4 regions of the Brevibacillus sp. 7WMA2 genome follow, and region 3 is predicted to be linked to each of the others. Evidence: riboswitches for the same ligand, from Rfam matches in the RefSeq annotation. Region 3 holds a riboswitch; each other region holds the start of a gene.
What was found. A riboswitch is a leader RNA that binds a small molecule or an ion and turns the genes downstream of it on or off. The one in region 3 is predicted to bind S-adenosylmethionine.

Region 1: linked by a shared signal. The riboswitch ahead of GOP56_RS00985 (Na+/H+ antiporter NhaC family protein) and the one ahead of GOP56_RS06355 (sugar ABC transporter substrate-binding protein) in region 3 are both predicted to bind S-adenosylmethionine.
Region 2: linked by a shared signal. The riboswitch ahead of GOP56_RS13480 (DUF1722 domain-containing protein) and the one ahead of GOP56_RS06355 (sugar ABC transporter substrate-binding protein) in region 3 are both predicted to bind S-adenosylmethionine.
Region 4: linked by a shared signal. The riboswitch ahead of GOP56_RS02965 (homocysteine synthase) and the one ahead of GOP56_RS06355 (sugar ABC transporter substrate-binding protein) in region 3 are both predicted to bind S-adenosylmethionine.

The regions. Positions count from the first base shown of each region.
Region 1 covers NZ_CP048799.1:189,278-193,889, forward strand. The annotation lists gene GOP56_RS00975 (FecCD family ABC transporter permease) at 1-8, shown strand, start outside; gene GOP56_RS00980 (ABC transporter substrate-binding protein) at 97-1,056, shown strand; gene GOP56_RS00985 (Na+/H+ antiporter NhaC family protein) at 1,419-2,768, opposite strand; SAM riboswitch class I at 2,863-2,968, opposite strand; gene pepT (peptidase T) at 3,269-4,501, shown strand; gene GOP56_RS00995 (AzlD domain-containing protein) at 4,601-4,612, opposite strand, start outside.
Region 2 covers NZ_CP048799.1:3,225,847-3,230,458, reverse strand. The annotation lists gene GOP56_RS13490 (2-hydroxy-3-keto-5-methylthiopentenyl-1-phosphate phosphatase) at 1-596, opposite strand, end outside; gene GOP56_RS13485 (2,3-diketo-5-methylthiopentyl-1-phosphate enolase) at 593-1,807, opposite strand; SAM riboswitch class I at 1,895-2,024, opposite strand; SAM riboswitch class I at 2,250-2,373, shown strand; gene GOP56_RS13480 (DUF1722 domain-containing protein) at 2,384-3,046, shown strand; gene mtnK (S-methyl-5-thioribose kinase) at 3,071-4,297, shown strand; gene GOP56_RS13470 (GNAT family N-acetyltransferase) at 4,420-4,612, shown strand, end outside.
Region 3 covers NZ_CP048799.1:1,743,409-1,748,020, forward strand. The annotation lists gene GOP56_RS06345 (ABC transporter permease) at 1-176, opposite strand, end outside; gene GOP56_RS06350 (sugar ABC transporter ATP-binding protein) at 178-1,671, opposite strand; gene GOP56_RS06355 (sugar ABC transporter substrate-binding protein) at 1,752-2,822, opposite strand; SAM riboswitch class I at 2,966-3,076, opposite strand; gene GOP56_RS06360 (branched-chain amino acid ABC transporter substrate-binding protein) at 3,148-4,368, opposite strand; gene GOP56_RS06365 (ABC transporter ATP-binding protein) at 4,435-4,612, opposite strand, start outside.
Region 4 covers NZ_CP048799.1:678,109-682,720, reverse strand. The annotation lists gene GOP56_RS02975 (amino acid deaminase/aldolase) at 1-16, opposite strand, end outside; gene GOP56_RS02970 (NCS2 family permease) at 126-1,415, opposite strand; SAM riboswitch class I at 1,893-2,000, shown strand; gene GOP56_RS02965 (homocysteine synthase) at 2,140-3,438, shown strand; gene GOP56_RS02960 (hypothetical protein) at 3,538-3,879, opposite strand; gene GOP56_RS02955 (VOC family protein) at 4,219-4,578, opposite strand.

The sequences.
Region 1 (4,612 bases), 1.6 Mb from region 3:
AAACCTAACAAGCTACTAATATAATATTCTTTGGGGTTTTTTGTAGTAACTCGTAGGGCACATCTTGTGCTTATAGATAAAAAAGGAGATCAATCTATGAAACGTTTCATGAATGTAATGATTATTTTTGTACTATTGTTTGTTTTTGCAGGTTGCAGCCAGAAGGAATCGGCTTCAGTAGCAAGTAAGCAGGAAGGAGCATCCCAACAAGCAGGGGACACTGAGTTTAAAACGGTAAAAACCTCCCGCGGAGAAGTGAAAATTCCTGTACATCCAAAACGTGTTGTTGACCTTGCTTATGCAACCGAAGAATTATTAATTATGGGGATCAAGCCTGTGATGTCTACTTCAGGCCCTGATTTGCCGGATTATTTAAAAGGGAAGCTTGACGGAGTAGCGTTAGTTGAAACTAGTTCAGTTAAAGTAGAAGACGTAATGGCCTTACAACCGGATTTGATTCTTACAAGCAACCGCACTGAAAAGCTTTACGATCAGCTTACGCAAATTGCACCAACCGTTCAACTGGAAGGAGACTTTTACACTTGGCGTGAAAGATTCCCGGAAATGGCAAGTATTTTAGGCAAAGAAAAAGAAATGAACGAATGGCTTGCTCAATATGATGCAAAAGCGAAACAAATTGGGGATGAAATTAAAAAGCAATCGAAGGATGCAACCTTTGCTCTATATGTAACAAACGCTTCCCAATATCGTATCTATGGTAAGGCGCTTTTAGGAGATGTTTTATTTACTGATTTAGGCTTGCCTATGGCAGAAGGAGCTCCGAAAGAAAAGCTTGTAGAAATCGTATCGCTTGAAAATCTGTATAAGTTTGATCCAGACTATATTTTCTTAGGATTATACGGTAGCAATCTCGCTGTGGCACAGAAAAAGCTGGATGATATGCAGAAATCAGAGCTTTGGGGTAAGCTAAAAGCGGTTAAAAATGGACATGTTTATATGCTAGACAACCCTACATGGTCTCTTGGAACCTTCCCGCTTGGAAAAGAGAAAGCGATTGAAATGGTTCGTGATCTTGTTTTAAAAAAAAAGAACTAAAGAGTTTATTTCATTCAATGAAGCACGATAAAAATATGTGCTAGAACGTAAAGCTACCTTTTCTTTATGGAAGGTAGCTTTTTACGTTTCACCATGAAAGAACTGTTGTGAGAACAACAAGAATGAAGGAAGATAGATAGTGAATCAAAAGATGATAGGTCTTATTAGTTTTGTTTCGGCGAAGATACATAAACGCTTAGATTGATAGCTAAGGATAAAAATGACCAATAGAAAAAGCAGTAGGTTATACCTACCGCTTTTTTCATTCTACGTATTTCGTTTTCCTGACATTTATTATAACGATATTTTGAAATAAGTAGCATAACTCGTGTGAGTTGCTAGTGATGCAAGGTGAATAACCACTAGGATGTCTTGAATATAGCTTCTTCTTTCTCATTCAGTGGTTTTATGATACTAGCTTTTTTGGCATTCGATGAAAAACGTGGAAAGTTAATCACGATTGACACGATACCGCAAACAGCAACTAGCAATGGATAAAAAGCAAATGGCAATAGTTCGATTGGTGAGAGTGCAGCAAATCCTGCTGCTGTTAACATTTGAGCCCCGTAAGGAATGATCCCTTGTACGCTGCACGAAAATAAATCTAGTAAGCTTGCAGATTTTCTTGGATCGATTTCATATTGATCTGAAATATTTTTAGCAAGCGGACCTGCGAAAAGGATAGCGATTGTATTATTAGCTGTGCACATATTTGTCAGGCTCACAAGACCAGCAATACCAAATTCTGCGCCTTTTTTTGAGCGAATATTACGCGTCAATACATGTAATAGATATTGAATCCCGCCATTATGTTGAATAATCTCAATCATTCCACCAATGAGCATGGTTAGCAATACAAGCTCCATCATTCCACTAATCCCTAGTGTCACATTTTTGAAGAAAGTGGCAAGTGTGTAGCTTCCATCTATCATTCCGATGACACCTGATAAAACAGTTCCTCCCATTAGAACCACAAGTACATTCCAGCCAAGCAAGGCCGCAAGCAGCACTCCTGCATAAGGTAACACTTTGACCCAATTGAAGGTTCCAACTGTAATATTTGTATGACTTCCTAATGTAAGCACGATTAATAGGATGCAAGTTAAAATGGCCGCTGGTAATACAATTAAAAAGTTGGTTTTGAATTTATCTTTCATTTCTGTTCCTTGCGTGCGTACTGCGGCAATTGTCGTATCCGAAATAAATGATAAATTATCTCCGAACATAGCTCCTCCGACAACAGTAGCCATTGTGAATGCAACAGAGATATCAGTCTGTTGGCTGATTCCTACGGCAATTGGAGCTAATGCAGCAATAGTTCCCATGGATGTCCCCATTGCTAGTGAAATAAATGATCCGATTACAAATAAACCAACAACTAGAAGACCCTGAGGCAAAACGGAAAGGGCTAGGTTTACGGTAGCTTCAACACTACCCATACCTTTAGCTGTTTGAGAAAACGCACCAGCTAATACAAAAATTAATAACATAATAACGATATTTGGATTGCCTGCTCCTTTAGCAAATCGTTCTACCTTTGTGGTAAAACTGTCTTTTCGGTTCATGACTAATGCCACCGTACTCGCGATCAAAATAGCAACAATGATAGGTAGCTGATAAAAATCTCCAGTAATAATTCCAGAGCCAATAAATAGTGCTAAAAATATACCAAGAGGCAATAAAGCCAACGCACTTCCTTTTGTCTGATTCATCAATAACACCCTCTCTATTTCTACCTTTTTCTGAGAAAAAATGAAGAAGACCTCTTCTCGTGAGAAGAGGTCTTATATGGGATAAGAATCACTCTTCTCATCTTTCAAGCACATGCTTGCTGGATTTGGCACAGCACTCTAAATACGAGTCCGCTGCCGAGGCATCAAAGGGCCAGTCCCTCCGCCTCTCTTGATAAGAAGGTTTCATATTTTATTCTCGGATGCTTAAGCTTTTTCTACTTTACTCTTTTCTGAGAAAAATGTCAAATATTTTTTAGTGAAACTTAAATTATGCCGAGGATACTACAGCCTAGCTCCATTTTTTATCATCAATAGATTCTTAAGAAAGACTACTCCGCATATAGGAATGCTTGTACTTGTAGGTAAGCCGGTAATCCCCGATTCCAGTTGATAGGTTAGCAATAGGAGTAGCAAATGGAAATATCGCCCATCAAACGGTATAATAAAAAAAGATGTAATGAAAAAGGGAGTGAATTTGAGTGAAGCAGGATATCATAGAGCGTTTTACAAGATATGTACAGATTGATACACAATCCAATGCACAGAGTCAGACAGTTCCGTCTACACCAGGTCAGCTAGAGCTGGGTAAATTGCTAGTTGAAGAACTAAAGGCGATGGGACTTTCAGAGGTTACGATGGATGCAAATGGATATGTCATGGCGACACTCCCTACAAATACGGATAAGCAGGTTCCCGTAATCGGCTTTTTATCCCATCTAGATACTGCCACGGATTTTACAGGCAAAAATGTTAATCCGCAGGTTCACGAAAATTTTGACGGTAAAGCCATTACGCTAAATAAGGAACGGGGCGTTGTTTTATCACCGGAATTATTTCCAGAGCTACCGTCCTACAAGGGTCACACATTGATTACGACCGATGGGACAACCTTGCTTGGAGCAGATGATAAAGCGGGTATCACTGAAATTATGACCGCCATGGATTATTTGCTAAAGCATCCGGAAATTAAACATGGGAAAATTAGGGTGGCGTTCACTCCTGACGAAGAAATCAGTAGAGGGCCGGCTCATTTTGATGTGGCAGCTTTTGGTGCGAAATTTGCGTACACAATGGACGGAGGGCCACTAGGTGGCTTGGAGTATGAAAGCTTTAACGCCGCAGAACTCAAGCTTACTTTTAAGGGAGTTAGCACGCATCCTGGAACAGCCAAAAATAAAATGCTAAACGCTAGTAAGCTAGCAATGGAATTCCATGCACAACTTCCTGAAGAAGAGGCGCCAGAGTACACAGAGGGCTATGAGGGCTTTTACCATCTTAGCTCAATAAACGGTGATGTCGAACAAAGTAAATCTCAATACATTATTAGAGATTTTGATAAAGATCATTTTCATGCCAAAAAAGAGAAAGTAACAAGCATCGTGAAAAAGATGCAAGAGAAATACGGCGAAGAAAATATCAGCTTTGAACTCAATGATCAATACTACAACATGCGCGATAAAATTGAACCGGTTAAGGAAGTTGTTGACATTGCCTATGAAGCGATGAAAAACCTCAATATCGAGCCGGTAATCAGCCCGATCCGAGGTGGTACGGATGGCTCTCAATTATCATATATGGGTCTGCCAACGCCAAATATTTTTACTGGTGGGGAAAATTATCACGGTAAATTCGAATATGTTTCTGTAGATAATATGGAAAAAGCTGTTCAGGTTATTATCGAGATAGCTCGGTTGTTTGAAGAAAAAGCATGATGAAAGCAAGCTAAAAAGAAATCAAATCCCCTTGGAGTCAACAATTATGAAGTTCCATGCACGCATGGATTCGTTATTGTTGAGCAAAGGGGATTTTGTTTATAAATATGT
Region 2 (4,612 bases), 1.5 Mb from region 3:
GATAAATTTTCTTCCTGACATTTTTCCAGTAGGAAGGAACGGGCAATGACAAAATCAGCAATTCGAGACCCTTCCAAGTCAGTGATACTATCCCCAATAACAACACGTGTATAAGAAGTAGCATCATAGCTTCTAATAATGGTAGTTTTACACATTCCGCAATCTGTTTGGCAATGCTCATCGCAGGTATGCGGCCACGTAATTTTTATTCTCTCTTTGCTAAAATCACTGCCATTACAATAAATTGGGCCATCAAGCTGAAACGGAGCAAGAATCGGATGAACAAAAAAATCGATACCTCCGCTTGTAATGAGCAGAGTCACGTTTTCCTGCCGGCAATAATCCACAAACTCTGCAAAACCAGGGCGGATGCGGGCATTCTCTACAGCAAATTGAGTGATTTCATGTTCGAGTGAAGAGGGAAGCAGGGAAAACAGCTTTCCTACGCCTTCTCTAATGGATATTTGTTGTGTCAAAATTTGTTCGGTTAACTCTTCCCAGCCTGGGGGATGAAAGTGGCGCATGATTGCCACAATATTGTCTTTTTCTGTAATCGTTCCATCGAAATCGCAAAAAAGCACAAGCTGTTTCGTCATGCAGAACCTCCCCATTTTTCTAGTGCTAGTCGCAGTTCATTAGAGTCGGAAGCTGCTGCTGTAAGACTGATTCCATTCACGGATGCATCAATAGCGGCACGGAATGCCCGACCGCCTGCTGTTGCTCCGAGTGGGTGCCCATGAATGCCGCCGCCTGCGTTAACAACCTGATCTAGGCCAAAGTCGGCGTACAGTTGGGGAACCAATCCGGGATGAATACCCGCTGATGGAACAGGGAAGGCAGGTTGCAAGGTGCCGTGTTCCTCGACTAAATGATTAGCTAGCTGAGTAGCCTCGCTCTTATCTAATGCCACATTTCCGTATGGAGAAGGGAATAACACTAAATCAGCCCCGGCTAAACGCAATAGCTTACCGAGCAGGAGCGGAGCGGCAATGCCGTGATCAGGACTAGGATAATAGGCGCCGGCGAGTGCGGGATGCGCCATGATTGGCACTTGAATGTCCGGGTCTTCTGCTAGACGTTGCAGGAGATCGAAGCCAAAAGCAAGTGCATTAAACAAAAGGCAGGAAGCACCTGCATCGACAGCTTGCTTCGCCCGTTCAATAAGCTGTGAGCTAGGCCCTGTAAGGTTAGCGGCATACAAGACAGGCTTGCCGGTTTGTTCTGCAATTTCATCTGAGATGGCTTTGAAGCGTTTGATACGTTGGATAAATGGAGCTTTATCATCAGCAAAGAAAATTTCATCATCCTTAATCAAATCAAGGCCGCCTTCTGCTTGGGCACGAAACTGCACTTCTAGTTCCTCTAGTGACAAACCTGTGCATGATTTAAAAATACTCATTAATAATGGACGATCATGCACACCGGTTATTTCCCGTATTCCTTTTATGCCGAATTTTGGACCCTGAAAGCCTTGTAAAAAAGAAGGAGGAAGCTGAATGTCTACCAGCTTGATTTTCCCGTCCATTGATAGTTTGCCAAATACCCCTGTAAGAAGAGAAGGGATATCCTGTGTAAAGCATATGGTTGGATAACTAATCGTGATATAACCTCGTGTTTCACCTGACGAGGTGGATTCAAGAGGAGATACATCCGCTACTTCACCTAAATAGGGGCGTAGCTGCTCCTGCTTTGCCAGAGGAAGGTCCGTCCATGAGCCTACTGTCATACCAACTGCAATACCTTCCGCTTTTTTTTGTAAATCCTTTGCTTGAGTTAAATAGGTTACGAGGATTCGATCTGTACTCATGGATGACCTCCTTGTAGGTAGAGAATTTATCAACTAAAAACGCCCCCTTCAAGAGAAGGAGGCGTCCGATAGACAGATCATCTTCTTCTCTTATCTCTCACATAAATCAGTACAGCACGATTATGTGTAGGATTTAGCACCGTTTCGCATCGTTTATCCCGATGCGAGGGTTGCCGGGCATCATAGGGCCAGTCCCTCCGCCTTCTCTCAATAAGAGCTAGGTAATTGTTGTAATTGTCAAAATTGAAGCTGATTCTTGGAGATCATCTTATCCCTTTTTGTAACATGCGTCAACCCTTTTTATAAATAAAAACTGAGTTGAATAAATTGTTTGACATAACTGGATTACCTGTGTATATTTCTACTAACGATTCATTTATGAGGCTTTAGCTACGCAGGATAGGAACCTGTGTTCATCTACAATTACATATACTTAATGGATACCTTATCCAGAGACGGTGGAGGGACTGGCCCGATGAAACCCAGCAACCGACACATAGCCGCTAACCTGGCATGTGCACGGTGCTAATTCCTGCAGAGACATGTAAAATTCTGGTAGATAAGGGGGAACGTTTTATGAATATGACATGTCAAAACGACCTCTTTTCTTCGGAAAAGAGGTTTTCTTTTTCTTTGGTAAGCAAAGCATGGTGTGAACAGATATGGGCAGAGCATAAGTATTGGGTCATGATGAGGTGTTATCAAAAATATAAGCAAATCTCACAAGCATTTCGGGATCAAGTAAAAACGTCTCGCGAAACAGGAGAACGCGATTGGAGTATATTTGCAGAACAGTTATTACATGAATTTCAGAAGATGCGAAAACTGCCTATTGATTCAGGCAATGCCTGTAATGCCTTGAGTCATGCATTCGGTCATCTGCGCGGAAAACTTACGGAGCAAGAAAGCGGCTCCTGGCATGTCTTATTGCAAAGGAACTGGGAGGAAGCTCATCGTATATTGTTCTTGCTTGCTATGGAATATGGTGATGATTATTTGTCGCGGTCTCGCCTATTTTCACCGGAGGCTCCTAGCAGTCACACATGGATTCGGTTTCGTGGCAAAGATTTTTTTATTGCAAAGGATTTGGGGCAGTGGAAGATTCTTGAGCCATGGGAAGTTTGGGAGCGAGTCGGCGTGTATCAAGTTAACCTATTAACCAAATATCGCTTATTAGCCAATCTAGGAGGAATCGTTCATCCCCTGGCACATTACGATCAATACATCAACCGAGACTAGAGTGGTAAAAGGAGAGGAAAAGATATGGGGTATCAAGCGTTATCGGTTCAAGAATCCATTTTATACGTACAGAATCAGGGAACGATTTTTACACAAGCTGCGCCTCTTGTTAGCCGAGAAATTGGTGATGGCAATTTAAATTTGGTTTTTAGAATAACGGATGAAGAGACCGGTAAAAGTGTCATTGTGAAGCAGGCTTTGCCTTATGCCCGCGTGGTTGGCGAATCATGGCCGTTAACGCTGGACCGATCTCGGATTGAAGCAGAGGCGCTCAAAATTCAGCGAGAGCTGGTAGGAGATTTAGTACCTGAGGTATACCATCACAATTCGGAGCTGGCTTTGACGATTATGGAGGATGTAGGTGATCATAAGCTACTCCGTGCAGGCCTTATTGAGGGAGAGATATACCCGCATTTCGCTAAACATATTGGAACTTTTCTAGCTCATACCTTATTTTTTACCTCTGATCTTGGAATGAATCCTTTTGCTAAAAAGGCTAATGTGAGTAGGTTCATTAATCCAGAGCTATGTAAAATTACGGAGGATCTTGTATTTACTGATCCATATGAGGACCATGACACCAATCATTTTAATCCGCTTATCCGCCAAGACGTAGAAGCAATATGGGGGAATCACGCATTACGTCGAGAGATTGCTAAGCTAAAATACGACTTTTTGACACGAGCAGAAGCTTTGTTGCATGGTGATCTGCATACAGGCAGTATTTTTGTCACCAAAACAAGTACAAAGGTGATTGATCCCGAGTTTGCTTTTTATGGGCCAATAGGTTTTGACATTGGGGCTATCATCGCTAATCTTGTCTTAAATTATGCAGGACAGCACGGCCTCCAAGCCGACATAGAGAAACGGGAGCAGTATCGTTTTTACTTATTGGATACGATAGAAAACGTCTGGAATGAGTTTGTATCGCAATTCGTTCGTCTGTGGCATAAAAAAGCGGAGGAGCGTAGTGCGCATGTTCCTGATTTTTGGCAGGATTATGTATCTCAGGTCTTACAGGATACGGCAGGATATGCTGGGTGCAAAATCCTAAGACGCGTGATTGGACTGGCGGGTGTAGCTGATTTAAATAGAATTGAACAAGAGGAGCTTCGAGCAGAAGCCGAAAGACTGGCATTAGAGATCGGCCAATCCTTCATTCTCAATCGTAAGCATTTGGCAGAAATCACAGATATCACGGCGATCGTGCGAGAGATTACGGTTGAACGGGAGCAGGTCCTACAAAAGTAAAGTGGCAATCAAACAGAGTCATCTGCTGTCCTGCTAAACAGGGCAAGCAGGTGATTTTTGTTTTTTAGAGAATTATTGTTCAATCTATTGCATCAAAAAAGGCTAAAAAAAGGGGGAGAAGCATGAAAAATATCGTCATATCGCCTGATTTGGAGCTAAAGGAAGTTCGTATTGAGGATGCAGCAGTCACCTTTGCTTTAATAGAAAAAAACCGAGATTATTTACGGGAGTTTTTGCCGTGGCTAGATAATGTGCGAGATATAGAGGATTCGGAAAATAATATTCGCTTTGCCATTCAACAGGCAGCAAATATGC
Region 3 (4,612 bases):
CCAATAGCAACAAGCGTAACGATAGAAATGGACTGTAAAATACCAGTAATATTGTTAAACGTGAAAAAATACTCATTTACAATGCTAAACAACACGATGATAAACGCAATAAAACCTAATGTTCCATATCGAAATAGAAGATGTAAAAGCTTATCTTTAGCTGTTCCTTGTGCCATACTACTGTCCTCCGCTCGCGTAATACATGATGGTTTCCACTGTTGCTTGTGATCGGCTTAGTTCTTTAACGAAGGACCCGTCGTACATGACCAAAATGCGATCCGCAATCCCTACAAGCTCCTCGAACTCACAAGAAAGATACACAATCCCTTTTCCATTTTTAGCTAAATTTCCGATGATTCTATAGATTTCTGATTTCGCTCCTACGTCAACACCCTTCGTCGGCTCATCGAAAATAAAGATATCGGCTTCCGTCGCCAGCCATTTCCCAATCACTACTTTTTGTTGATTTCCTCCACTTAATGAGCCAATAGGCAACTGCGGGTTAGCTACTTTGATCTGTAATGCTTGAATCAGCCCTTTTACAGCTTCACTTACTAACAGCGAGCGCAAGAAACCGAATCGACTATAGTTACGAAGGGTAGTCATTGTTAAATTAACAGCTACGGATTCTTCTGCCATGATGCCTTCTCGCCTACGCTCCTCGGGAATCAAGGCAATCCCCTCATCAACAGCTACTTTTGGCGATGTACATTTCAGCTTTTTCCCTCTTTTGTACACTTCTCCTGAGGTCAGTGGGTCAGCTCCAAATAGAACCCGAGCTAATTCCGACTTTCCTGCCCCCACAAGACCCGCAATCCCTACAATTTCACCTTCATGAACCGTAAAGGAAAGGTTGCGTACTTGTGATCCAGCCACTACATTTTTACACGTAAGCAACCGCTCTCCTATTTTGACCTGCTCTTTGGGATATTCCTGAGACAATGCCTTTCCTAGCATACTGGTAATAACCTCATGCGGATTGGTCTCTTTTGCCTGCTTGCACAAGACTAGCTCGCCGTCTCGTAAAACCGTAATTCGATCACTAATCTCAAAGACCTCTGGCATTCTATGAGAGATAAATACGATTCCAATCCCCTGTTCACGCAATTGTTTGATGATCTGGAACAACTGCACCGTTTCTGCTTGACTTAAAGGAGCAGTTGGTTCATCTAAAATAATAATCTTAGCCTTTTGAGCAATCGCCTTAGCTAAAAGCACCAACTGCTTCTCGGATAAAGTTAGTTCCTCGACCTTTTTTTGCACAGGTATATCGAGTCCTAGCCGCTTGAGTGCTTTGGCTGCTGTTTCCTCCAAGCTTCGCCAGTTAATAAAAGGAGAGCGTCCCCTCTCTACAAAGCCCTCCAGCAGAATATTTTCCGCTACGCTTCCATATCCAATAAGTGCTGTATCCACTTCCTGATATACACATTGGATACCATGTGCCTTGGCGTCCTGCGGCTCGGTCAGATTAACTTCTTTTCCATCTATGAAAATTTGGCCAGCATCTAATGCATAAGCACCTGTCATGATTTTCATCAATGTACTCTTGCCCGCCCCATTTGCCCCAAGCAAAGCATGAACTTCTCCAGGTCTCACAGTAAAATCCACGCCGCGTAAAGCTGGGACAGAGCGAAATGCTTTTTTGATCCCCTTCATCTCTAATGCTGTCAACGTGCCTCTCCCCTTCTATGGGCGGATTTTACAAGGGGTCTGGCAACCTCTATGCCAAACCCCATTCACCGCTACCTTTCCTATTGACCCTGTGTGCTGGTGCCCCATTCCTTCACGTACTTGTTCAAATCTGCCATTTTCACAGGCTCCTTAGGCAATTGTTCACGTGTGATTAGCACAGGATTTAAGCTTACCTTATCTGGTACCTGCTCTCCCTTCAGCTTCTTAAATAAGTATCGTGCCTGTACCCGTCCAATATCAGAAGGGTCTACGGCTGCCGTGGCAATCCATGGTGAATTTTGGTCTTGGAGCATTTGCAAATCCTCATCGCTCATATCTATGCCGTATACCTTAATTTCATTGCGTCCAGCCTGCTGTATCGCGCGTGTCGCACCTTTAGCAAATTCATCCCAAGCAGTCCAAACTGCTGTGATATCTCCTTTGTTTGGATACTGCTTCAGAATCGCTTCCATTTGCGCCTGCGTATCAAGAGCCGTGTTAGCAGAAGCTGATCCGAATGCAGCAATTTCGTTAAAGCCTGAATTTTTGTCCATAAATGCCTTATAAGCGATTTGACGACGTTCCATTGGAGTAAAACCAGCTACCCATATCTTCACAATATTTCCTTTGCCACCTGTGTCTTGTGCCATTTTGTTTAGTGTTTGTTCAGCCAATTTGATATCATCTTGCTCTACTACTGTTACTCCCGGAATATCTAATCCTGTATCAAAAGCTACAATTGGAGTCTTTTGAGCCAAGGCCTTTTGAACACCTGGTGCTAAGCTATCTGCACGTCCATGATCCAGCAAAATGCCATCAAATTGTTGGGTAACAGCCGCGTCCACATGTGAAGCCATTTTAGCAAGGTCATTATCCCCGCTTAAAACTGTCAGTTCTCCCCCCAGCTTCTCTACCTCTTCCTTCACGCCTGCAATATATTGAGATGAAAACGAACCAATATTAAATTGCACCACCAGCGCAATTCGTTTTTTCTTATCTGTCGTAGGTTGATCCCCAGCAGTTTCACTACTTGATGCTGACACGTTATCGGCTTTTGATGTAGAGGTTACACCACAACCGCTTAGCACACTTCCTATTAGAAAGAATATTGCGAATAAATAGACGGAACCTTTGTTAATTAGACCTTTCATCTTGTTTCTCCCCTTTTTCATTTATCTCTTTTTGTGAAAAAATGTACAATACTCATTGGTTCAGTCATAGCTGAGTACTACTCGATATAAAAAAGCCCCTTTTCCTAAGAAAAGAGGCTTGTGTATATGGAAACCCACTACGCCTCTTATCTCTCAGGTTTCCCTGCAGGAGGTAGCACCTTGATGTCTTGTCAAACAGACATTAGGTTGCCGGGCGTCATCGGGCCAGTCCCTCAGCCAACTCTTGATAAGAGAGTATTTTAAATTTTGTAACGTTTTTTCTTACAACAGATATTACACCTGGGTCCTTATCCATGTCAATAGATTATTTTGCTTCACCTTCAAATTTCTTTGAACCGCCTGCATAAGTATAAATAAACACCTGCGCATTCTTATTGTCACCTTTATCATCGAAAGAAACATGTACAAACTGTCCTTTAAAATCTTGTGTTTTGTGAATGGCTTCGAATACTTGAGCACGAGTTGGTTTTTTGTTTCCATTCGCTTTAGCCGCCTCCTCAATGCCATTGATAGCTACAGCCATGGCATCGTAGCCAAACGAGGTAAATATCCCCAGCTTTTTGCCTGTTGAGCCTTCAAATTCCTGTATCCATTTCTTCCCTTCTTCTGTTGCTTTTACGTCACCAACAGTGGAGGTAAACACGACACCCTCTGCTGCAGGTCCCGCAATTGTAAACATCTCAGCAGAATCAAGACCATCAGCACCCATAAACACACCGGTAAATCCTTTTTCCCGCAACTGCTTAATTAAAATTCCTGCCTCTGCATAATAACCGCCAAAATAGACCATTTCCGGCTTCTTCGCTAACACTTGGTTCACCACTGCACTATAGTCCTTCTCACCAGCAGTCAAGCCTTCAAAACCTAGAACGCTAACACCATCCTTCTCAAATTGCTTCTTTACTTCATTGGCTAAGCCTTGACCGTACGCTTGTTTATCATGAATAACCATTGCATTTTTTACATTCAAGGTATTTTTTGCATAAATAGCCGCTTTTCTTCCTTGTTCGTCGTCGCGTGCACAAATACGATGTGCTACTTTTTTACCTCCCTCAGTAAATTCCGGCCCTGTTGTAGAAGGCGATACCATGACCAAACCAGCTTTTTCATAAGCTGTTACAGCAGACAAGGATGAACCCGTAGTCACGTGACCTACAACCGCTACTACGTCGTTGTCGTTAATCGCCATTTGGGCGTTAACAACACCTTGTTTAGGTTCTGCTTGGTCATCTAAAGGTTTTAATTCAACGTTAAGGCCTAAGTCTTGTAGTTCCTTCTGCTTTAATTTTAGTGCATATTCGGCTCCTGCTTTGGCGGAGTCACCATAATCTGAAGCTGAACCTGAGAGCGGACCAACTAACGCAATCACAATCTTGTCTCCACTTGCTGCGCCACTTCCTCCCTCACTCCCCTTCTGCTGTGAAGTGCCTGATGTCGCATTATTCCCGCCAGCACACCCTGACAAAGCTGCTCCAGCCAATAAAATTGAAGATACGATTGCAAGTGATTTTTGATTTACTTTCATGTCTTGTCCCTCTTTCGCTTTTTAATTAGTTGAATATTATGAATATTCAAAAATATAAAAGGCGGCTTATGCTAAAATGTATCGATCTTCTGAGAAAGCTTCTCCGCCTCTTGCCTCCTCAAACGCCTGTAGTAAGTCCTTTGTTGTCATTTGTGCTTTCGTCTCTTGGGGAAGGTCCAAAATAATCCTCCCTTCATGCATCATGAATAATCGATTTCCCATATGCAGGGCCTGTTCCATGTTA
Region 4 (4,612 bases), 1.1 Mb from region 3:
TTGCTCCATCTAGCAACAGTGACTAGCCGTTCCATATCCATTCTGCATTCCTTCATTCATACTTTTCATGCCCGTATGCAAAAAAGCAGCCATCCTCTCAAAAGAGAAAATGGCTGCCTTTTACCTTAATGAAGCTGCAATGCTAGCAACACAAAATATAGGAAAAACATAAACGAAATGATTAAAAGCGGCAAGGGAATTTCTTTTCGTCTGCCCATCGCCAGTTTAACAATTGGATACGCCATAAATCCGAAAGCAATTCCATCTGCAATACTCGCTGTAAAGGGAATCAGCACAATGATCAAGAACGCTGGCAAGCCTTCTGACATGTCGGAGAACTTAATCTGATTGACACTTTGCATCATTAGGCTACCAACTAGAATTAAGATAGGAGCAATCGCTGTATCCGGCACGTAACGAATGACAGGAATGCAAAAGATTGAGATCAAGAACAGAATTCCTACCGTAATTGCTGTAATCCCTGTTTTCCCGCCAGCGGCAATTCCTGCAGAACTTTCCGCTGAAGACACAGTTGGACTCGTACCAAACAATCCAGAAAGCATAGCTGAAATGGAGTTTGCTTGAAAAGTACGAGCAAATTTACTTTCTGGAACCATGCTGTGCAAAAGCCCCATATTTTCAAAAACAATCACCATGGTTAGCGGAAACACAGCCAGCCAAAATCCAGTAGTAACTATGCCGTCAAACGAAAATGCTCCAAAGACAGTGAGGTATGTCGAGAACGAGAAATCACTTGCCTGACTTGTACCACCTACCGTACCAAGGGCAATAGCAATCAGCGTATTTACAATAATACTGATTAAAAAGCTACCTTTTACATTGCGTAAAAATAGCACAACGGCAATTACCAAGCTGACCAATCCCAATACTACCTTCGTATCGCCCAGATCGCCTAAAGCAATAAATGTAGATGGATTAGGTACGATTAAGCCGCCTTTTTGCAAACCAATAAAGGTAAGAAACAACCCAATTCCAACCGTCATTCCTTCTTTTAGAGACAGTGGAATGCTTTTCGCTAAGATTTTGGCAACCGGTGTAAAAGCAATCACGATAAATAAAACACCTGACATGAATACAACTGCCAAAGCGCTCTCCCATGATAATCCCATAGATTTAACAATCGTATAGGAGAAAAACGCATTAATGCCCATACCAGGAACAAGTGCTACAGGAGCATTCGCCCAAAAACCCATGATCAAGCATCCTATGAAGGAGATAACGATCGTGGCAACAATACCTGCTTCCAATGGTATACCTGCATCCGATAAGATCATTGAATTCACGGCAATGATGTAGACAGCGGTGAAAAACGTGGTTAAACCAGCCAAAATTTCGTTGCGAACCGTTGTTTGATGACCTTTTACATCAAATCTTTTACGAAAAAATGAGTACAATATCGGTTCCCTTCTTTAAGCAAAACAACCCCTCGGCCCACCCGTGCCAATTCACCCCAAAAATTGGGGCAAGACACCTTTCCCTATAGTAGCAAAAAGAACGAAAAAGAGTAAATAGGAAAATGTAAAAATGTGCACATAAAAAAGGCAGTTATGCTTGTATGTAGGTTTTCATGTTTCCAGCTACTTCTATTTTACCCTCCAAAAAGCAAGCTGCTATACAAGTTATGCATCTTATTATGTATAATTATACTTATTTGTATTTTTATTCATGATTATTCACTTCATGTATCCTGTAAATAAATCTGTTTTGCTGTCGATATGTAGCTAAATTTTTAGAAGTTTAATCAAGTTAAAACAAGATGATTTCAATAGTTATCATAAACGGAAACTGAATTTGATTCCGCTATTTTTTCAGAATGCACAAAATATTATTGACTTATCATTCCAAGCTCCTTACAATAAAACAAACTTTTATTTTCATCAAGAGTGGTGGAGGGACTGGCCCGACGAAGCCCGGCAACCGGAACATAGTGTTCATGGTGCTAAATCCTGCAGAATCTGCAAGGTTCTGAGAGATGAATGTATGCGAAATTAGTAACGCAGCCTTCCTCTACTCAGAGGAGGGCTTTTTGCTATGAGAAGCCTGTCTTCCCTCTCTACTGCGCCACCATTGAAACCAAGAGAATCACCTTACTTTACATGGAAAAGGAGTGGTTTTTTTATGTCAAACCTCAATTGGAAAAGAGAAACACTAGCTCTTCACGGAGGTCAGGAGGCAGACCCAACTACCGGCGCTCTTGCCGTCCCCATCTATCAAACATCCTCCTATGAGTTTCGTGACACCAGCCATGCAGCCAATCTATTCGCGTTACAGGAGCCTGGGAACATTTATACCCGCATCATGAATCCAACCCAGGATGTATTTGAGAAACGTGTCGCCCTATTAGAAGGCGGTATTGGGGCACTTGCAACTGCATCTGGTCAAGCCGCCATTACATTTGCCTTATTAAATATTGCACAAGCCGGTGATGAAATCATCTCCTCTAGCAGTTTATATGGGGGAACCTACAATTTATTTGCCCATACCTTTGCAAAGCTTGGAATTACCGTTCATTTTGTTGACCAATCCAACCCAGACAATTTCCGTTCAAAGATTACGGACAAAACCAAGGCGATTTTCTGCGAAACGATCGGAAATCCTCAAATGCAGGTTGCCGATCTAAACGCTATTGCTACCATAGCTCATGAATATGGATTACCGCTCCTTGTGGATAATACCTTTGCCTCCCCTATTTTGTGCCGACCGATTGAACATGGGGCAGATATCGTTATCCATTCTGCTACTAAATTTATTGGCGGTCACGGCACATCTATCGGGGGAATTATCGTAGACTCCGGTCATTTCGATTGGAGTAACGGCAAGTTCCCTGGGCTCTCCACTCCAGACCCTACCTACAATGGAATTGTATATACAGAGGCGGTTGGCGATGCTGCTTATATCGTAAAAGCTCGTGTGCAGCTACAGCGAGATGTAGGAGCTACCTTATCTCCTTTTAACTCCTTTTTATTCTTACAAGGTCTAGAGACTCTCCACCTGCGGATGGAACGGCATAGTCAAAATGCACTTGCTGTTGCTCAATATTTAGAACAACACAACGATGTAGAGTGGGTGAGCTACCCAGGGCTTGCTAGCTCACCTACCTACGAACTTAGTCAACGCTATTTACCAGATGGTCAGGGGGCTTTGTTGACTTTTGGAATCAAAGGTGGAGTAGAAGCTGGCAAAAAAGTAATTGAATCTGTTCAATTGTTCTCGCATTTGGCTAATGTAGGAGACTCCAAATCATTGATCATTCATCCAGCTAGTACTACTCATCTCCAACTTACCCCAGGAGAACAAGCTAAGGCCGGGGTGACCCCTGGGATGATTCGTCTTTCCGTAGGTACAGAGGCAATTGAAGATATTTTGCAGGATGTAGAGCAGGCTATTCAAAAAGCTGTGGAAGCTGTACAAGTGTAAGCTGAGAATCGTGTAGGATGTAAAAAGGCGTGCTTCACTGTTGCCAGTCGCACGCCTTTTTCTATATGTAAGATGTAAATTTGGCTTTTGGCTCATCGCTTACTTTTTCGATACCTGAACATATGCGGTCTGCTTCACCGTGTACGTATCTGCGAGTGTTTCTTCTTTTATGACACCTAGCTTAAGTAGGCTGTTTATTTTTGCCACATCCACCTTGGACATCAGCCTCCATATTTGTGGATCTTCTACGGCTTTAAGCAGGTGTTCCTCATTAAACTCTTTCTTCTCTTGTTGACTAATTTTCAGACGGTAGTCTCCTATCTCAATCTCACACGGTTTTGGATAAACAGCCAACAGAATTCGTCGTAGCTCTGCCAGCTCCTCTTCTAACTCTTTTTGCTGTTGTTTGATCGCAAAATACCGAGCAATTGTAGCTTCCATGTGCCCCTCTCCTTTCGTTCTGACAACAATGTATGTAGAAAGGTCACACATAAGAACCGAGAAAGAAGGGGTTTATCACATCTTTTCCGTTATTCTGAATTCTTCTTTTGATATCTTCTTCCACAAATAACGACAAGCAACACTAGTAGGAAACTAACGACACTAATGATATTTTTTGCAGTGCCTTCCTTAATAAATAGATTCAGGAAAAATGTAGGCCCGACAATCAGCAGCAATAGATTTAGCGAGTGTTTTCCAATAAAGTTCAATCACTCTCTCCCCCCATGTTTTTATGATCAATAAAAGTTACATTCCTCCCATTGTATCATATTTATCAGCCTACTTCCCGATTAATACAAATACATTGCCATCCGGCGCCTCCATAATAGCTACATGACCACCTAATGAATTGGAAAATGGCGGACGAATCCACTGAATGGAAGGATCGTCTTTCCACTCTTCATAGAATGCAGTGACATCTTCTACAAAAATCTCTGGCTCTATGAAATGTAATTCAGGGTTATTTTTCAAAACTAACTCTGCATGGCCTTCTCCAAACCCCATACCTACTAGTTTCCATGGTTTACCCGGAATTTGTTCAGCCTCCCACTTTTTTACTAACCCCATTTTCTCATAGAAAAGAATAGCTGATTCCAAGTCTTTCGTATAAATGGCAAGGCAATGTAATTGCTTAAACATAATTCTCCCCCTTTTCTCCCTCCATTCTAGCCTC